Regions from separate parts of the Dehalobacter sp. genome, predicted to be linked through region 1. Evidence: riboswitches for the same ligand, from Rfam matches in the RefSeq annotation. Region 1 holds a riboswitch; the other holds the start of a gene.

Region 1 (3,167 bases):
ATACACTTGAGTTCAACGAGATAGAAGATCTCATGCTAGCAAGAAACCCAGTAATTAAAGGAAATATGAAAAGCTTCAGTGATTCTTATGACGGCAAGAACAAGGGGATTACAGTGGCTAACGACTATTTGTCCGAATGGAATGCCAAGAACATTGCCTTTGGTACCGGTGATGGTACTAACCCTAAAGATGAGGCAGCGATCGCATATTTACTAAATGCTCAGAAAAATTTACTTTTAATGCAAAAAGCCTCCTATGAAAGTGGGGATAGTATTAATACGATAGTCAATATTCAAAAAGGGAATAATTCGCTGATTTGGGGTGTCGAAAACCTTTATATATCATATAATACTCTCATTACTCAGTTAGAAGATTCAAAGGCAAAACAATCATTGGCCGAACGACAGGTCAAGATTATTAAGATTCAAAAAGACCTCGGTATGGCCACGGAATTAGACGTGGCTAAGGCGGAAAACACGTTGTCCGAGCTTGAAATGAATATTCAAAGGATTAATGTTTCCCAAAAAGCAACGATTCAGCAGTTAAATGTGAGTTTGGCACAGGATAATAATACAGAATTAACAGTCAAAAAGGTACCTGAAGTTACAGCAGCTCAAATGCTTGCTATTGATCCTGATGCCGATTATCTTATAGCCAAGACCAAAAGTTATGATATTCAGATAGACTCTAGCTCAGATGATTCTCAAAGAAAGTTTAAGAATAGTTTTTACCAGGCTTATCAAACTGTGCTGGATAAGCAAAGAATACTTGACATAGAGCAGAGAAAACTTTTAGCTGTAGAGAGCGAATATAAGACTGCACAATTAAGTTATAAGTTAGGGAAGATTTCACTGGTACAATTCGAATCAACGAAGTGCACTTTTATTAGCCAGCAGACAGCTATTGAGACTGCAAAAAACACGCTTGCTGTAGCGTATAGAGCATATGAATGGGCTAAACTTGGGCTTATCGTAAATTCTGCTTTGTGACCAATGGGCGCTGCAGTTCTCTAACAATATTACGAGAAAGACCGATTACTTAGGTGAACGGAAAGACCTTTTTTACCACTGGCAGATTGGGCTTGCTCGACCAAAACATACGGTGATAAGGACCAAAGTCCCTTTTCTACCTCCCATTGGTCTGAAAAGACCCAAAACAATTGAACTTCAAAAGTATCTGTACTATAATGGCTTCAGCCAAAACGATAATGGCAAATCTGTCGAAAGACGGAGACGCAAAGCCACGGGTCTAACACCGAAAGGTTATGACAGCCGGGTTACCGAAAGGGGTAGATAGAATGATCCATAAGAAGATTCTGGTTTCAATTCTTTGTGTCCTGCTAATCATTGCGGTCGCTCCAACTTGTGTATTTGCTGAAACAACCACGGATGGAACCACAGTTATCGAGGATGTTTCAACGAGTGCTCCTGATACGGCCATAGAGCCCGCTACAGATTCAATAACGACTGACCCAACGACAGACACAACAACTGATTCAACGACGACTGATACAACAACAGATACACTAACAACCGATTCCACAACAATGGATTTGACCGGCCGGGCCTCAGCTGAAGATGAAGCCGGCGTAACACCGGACAGCTGGCTCTATTCAATCGAACAGATGATTGAAAGTGTCCAGGTTGCTGTAACTTTCTCTAATGAAGGAAAAGCGGAACTGCTCGTTGAGTTTGCCAATGAAAGGCTGGCCGAGGCGGAAATCATGTCCGAACAAAACCAGTTGGATTTGATGAAAAAGGCTCTGATAGCGTACTCGGATACAATAAAGAAGGCGAACTTCCAGGTGCAGCAGATGATCGAAGATACCCAAGCAGCTGAAGGTAGGAACACGACGGCTACAGATGCTACTGGGGATGATGGGACCGTCACTACTTTCACAGATGAAACAGCTGTAAATGATACTGCCGAAAAGGACACGGTCGCAGCTGACACAGAAGAGAATACGGTGATCAGCAATCTGCTTGCCAGCATTGAGCTTGTTCAAAGCGATGCAGATAAAGTCGTCTTAAAAATCAGCGGCAATCTGACAGAAGATCAGGCTGAGATCATGCAGAATATCATTAAAGCCGAAGTTCAAAACACCATTGCGATCAAAGCTTATGTGGCTGCCAAAAAAGCCTATGGGGATGCAGTGCAGCAATTTGCAGCGGCCAAAGCAGAGTTGGGTGAAGCCCGTGCTTCAGGTGACGAGGCTGCCGTTGCCGCTGCCCTGGAAAAAGTCGAACAGGCTGAACAGTACAAAAACGACATGCAGGAGCTCAGGAAAGATGTTCAGAAGATCAAAGTAGAGACGAACAAAGAAACGAAGGAAGTCTTGAAAGAGCAAACCCAAAACATAAAAGAATATAAGAAGGCCAATAAGGGCCAAGCCGTGAGCGACCAGGAAGATAGCCTGGAAGCAGGGGACGAACAGGATGCAACGGCTGTAGATAATCAGGATGTAACGGTTACTGGCGATCAGACTGCCATAGCCGATGACCAGCCTGCTTCGGATGAAACAACAGTGGATGGCACAAGTGATGAAAGTGGTGGAACAGTCAATGCTCAAAGTATTCAGAACACAGTCACGAATACCTCTTCAAATAACGGACATAACGGTAAAGGGCAAGGAAAAAGATAGGACTTTATATTTTCGATAACTGAGAATCATTCAAATAGCATAAAATGCAATGCCTCCCAAAAAGAAAACAGACAGCCACCAGGCAAATGATATGCTCCCTTCGTAGTCAATGTCATTAAGTTAAGGCCTAAAAAACACAACCATCCAGATTAAGATGGTTGTGTTTTTCTTATACATACAGGTGGGCATATAAAATTTATCAATTGTAAAAAAACACTTGACAAATAAATAAAAATCGAAGGCTTCGCCTTGAAAATGAGGACATTTTTAAGGAGGCCTTCTAAAATGAAAAAGAAAGCATATCCAGAGCAGGTACGAACTGCGCTGCACCAAGCAATACGCTCAATCACAGCAGATTTACCGGCTTGCGTGAAACGACCAGGGCAAGATTTTTCACGCGAACGGAAATTATCACTGCATACTATGCTGCTTATGCTTGTAGGCATGGGAGGCAATAGCCTTTCAAAAGAATTATATGATTGGCTGGGTTATTCGTCAGAGACTGCAACCGCTTCAGCATTTGTCC
Region 2 (3,167 bases), on a different contig from region 1:
AAATATCATCCAATTTGGCTGAATACTCACTTTAACCACCCCAAGGAATTGACAGTTGAGGCTCGCATGGCATGTGAGAAATTGGCAGATGCCGGAATTCCTCTTGGCAACCAATCTGTACTTTTAAAAGACATTAACGATTGCCCCTATATAATGCGTGATTTGGTTCAGAAACTGGTAAGCTCCAGAATTAGACCATATTACCTTTATCAGTGCGACCTTTCAGAAGGAATAGAGCATTTCAGAACTCCGGTTTCTGTAGGGATTGAAATCATAGAAATGCTGCGTGGACATACCTCGGGTCTAGCTATTCCACAGTTTGTTGTGGATGCGCCTGGAGGCGGGGGGAAGATCCCAGTCAATCCACAATACTTGATTTCATATTCCCCTGAAAAGGTCATTCTTAGAAATTATGAAGGTGTAATTTGCACGTATAGCGAGCCTCGGGATAAAACGCACCAGTGCCGAAAATGCGGCACGTGCAGTAAATTCAAGAATAAAGAATACCGGGGATTAGAAAAGTTATACAGAGATGAACAAGTGTGCTTGATTCCAAGTACAAACGTAAGACTCAACAAGAGGGAGGACTTCCATGAATATAGATCAAGACGAATGTAAAAATTTATATACAAACTTTTCGGGTGTGGACATGTACGTGGATTATCGCAATAAAAGGCTTAAAATATTGAGTCATTCTCTTTTGTCTGAGTTGATAATCAAAGAGATTATTGATTATTCCAAAAAAGAAAATCTGGGTAAGATTATTGCGAATTGTTATAAACAAGATCTTAGTCTCTTTGAGGAATGTGGGTTTGTAGCAGAGGGGGTTATCGACGGTTTTTTTCAGGGAGAGGATGCAACTTGTATGTCCCTTTTTCTTGATACGAAGCGCAAAAATTCACTCTATGAGGAGAAAGAAAACAGAATTATCGATTATTGCGTTAAGAATACCAATAAATTCGAGCTGACTAAGAATAAAAACTATACGATAAGGCAGGCCGTGCCGGACGATATTCCCCAGATAATTCAGCTTTTTCAAACGGCATTTGAAACCTATCCAACTCCTATTTTCAGCAGAGAGTATCTTCAAAAAGTCATGCAGGATCATATTTTGTATATGGTAGCGGAAGAAGAAGGAAAAATTATCAGTATTGCTTCGGCGGATCTTGACAAACAACACATGAACGCTGAAATAACTGATTGCGCCACTTATCCAAAGTATAGAGGCAGAAACATATTAAGCGAATTGATATTCCAACTGGAAACACACTTGAAACGCAATGGCTTTGCTACAGCATATAGCCTTTCAAGAGCTAACAATCTTGGAATCAACAGGTCTTTAAGCAAGCTGGGGTATATGTATCGGGGTAGACTAATCAACAACTGCCATATTTGCGGCGGTTTTGAAGATATGAATATTTGGGTAAAAACTTTAAAATAGTAAAATACTATTTTGTAAGTCAAGGGGAAGAAGATTTTTGAGAGATAGCCTGATTTGCTAAAGGATTATATTAAAAAACAAAATACTTAAGATAAATACCTGGACACTTCAGCATAAAGTGGATATATTCAGGGTATTCAAAAGAATAATTTTCTGTTATAATATAAAAGCTTAAGCAAAAATAACAATATATAGTTGTACAGGTTGATGCAAACTTCGTGAAAGTGAAGGACGCTAAAGCTATGGGTCTAAGGTTGCTTGTAAGTTGCTATGATTGCCAGGCTGCAAGTAATATGAACTTCTTGGGGGGGAGTAGTTCCGTTTTGGAGTACTCTCTTTTTTATATCTTTAATTTTCACTTGGGAGGATAGTACATATGAAACAAATGGGCATCGGACAAGCATTCAGAGCAAATTTTCTGGGTCATGCTCCGGACTGGTACAAAAGAACAATTCTTGCTTTTCTGGTGTTGAACCCTATTTTGATGGTTACCGCCGGTATGTACGTTACCGGGTGGGTGTTGATTGTCGAATTTATTTTTACCCTGGCAATGGCGTTAAAATGTTATCCGCTTCCTGCCGGTGGGCTTCTGGCGATCGAAGCCGTTGTGCTCGGACTTACTAACCCTCATATGGTCTATCACGAGGTTGAAATGAACCTGCCGGTTATTCTTCTTCTGATGTTCATGGTTGCCGGGATCTATTTTATGAAAGAAGGTCTTGTGTACCTGTTTTCCAAGCTCCTTACTAAAGTACACTCTAAAGTCGCGCTTTCATTCCTGTTCGCTGTACTGGGTGCGGTTCTTTCCGCGTTTTTGGACGCGCTGACCGTAACGGCAGTGATTATCGCCGTGGCCTATGGTTTCTATAGCATCTTCCACAAGTTTGCTTCCAGCGAAAAAGTATACGAAACGTATGACATTAATCACGACCATAGTGTTGATGAGAAACTTCATGAGGACCTGGACGAGTTTCGTGGTTTTCTGCGTAATCTTATGATGCATGGTGCTGTGGGCACTGCGCTGGGCGGAGCAATAACACTGGTTGGTGAACCGCAGAACCTGTTGATTGGCTCCATTATGCAATGGGACTTCGTAGATTTCTTTATACAATGTGCCCCTGTGTCTATCCCGGTATTGATCGTTGGTCTTCTGACCACCATTATCCTTGAAGTTACTAAGTTCTGGGGGTACGGCTACCAGCTTCCGGAATCTGTGAGAAATGTTATGGAAGATGATGTAAAAGTCAAAGATGCTGCCAGGAATATGCGCGGACGTGTGCGCCTGATTGTTATGGCTTTGTGCGGCGTTATGCTGATCTTCTCCCTGGCACTGCACTTGGCGGAAGTAGGTATTATTGGTCTTATGATTATTATCCTGCTTACTGCTTTCAACGGGGTTACTGAAGAAAAGCGCATCGGTCATGCGTTTGAAGAAGCATTGCCGTTTACTGCGCTGCTGGTCGTATTTTTTGCCGTCGTTGCGGTTATTCATGACCAGCATTTGTTTACGCCGATTATTCAATGGGTGCTGAACATGGAAGGGCAGAACCAGCTTGTGGCTTTCTTTGCGGCCAACGGTGTCCTTTCGGCAATCAGTGACAATGTTTTTGTGGCTACGGTATATATGACTGAAACACAGCAAGCGTTTGAAGCCGGAGCTATTGCGCTGGAGCAGTACAACAAGCTGGCAGTTGCCATCAACATGGGTACAAATATCCCTTCCGTT

Evidence for each region. Region 1 has a riboswitch for cyclic di-GMP ahead of OKX56_RS11900 (DUF5667 domain-containing protein). Riboswitches for the same ligand answer to the same signal wherever they lie in the genome.
Region 2: another riboswitch for cyclic di-GMP. It lies ahead of nhaB (sodium/proton antiporter NhaB); the one in region 1 lies ahead of OKX56_RS11900 (DUF5667 domain-containing protein).

The regions. Positions count from the first base shown of each region.
Region 1 covers NZ_JAPDHR010000045.1:625-3,791, forward strand. Annotated here, with positions in the region: gene OKX56_RS11895 (TolC family protein) at 1-989, shown strand, start outside; cyclic di-GMP riboswitch class I at 1,200-1,284, shown strand; gene OKX56_RS11900 (DUF5667 domain-containing protein) at 1,298-2,641, shown strand; gene OKX56_RS11905 (transposase) at 2,927-3,167, shown strand, end outside.
Region 2 covers NZ_JAPDHR010000009.1:18,851-22,017, forward strand. Annotated here, with positions in the region: gene kamA (lysine 2,3-aminomutase) at 1-618, shown strand, start outside; gene ablB (putative beta-lysine N-acetyltransferase) at 593-1,441, shown strand; cyclic di-GMP riboswitch class I at 1,640-1,731, shown strand; gene nhaB (sodium/proton antiporter NhaB) at 1,818-3,167, shown strand, end outside.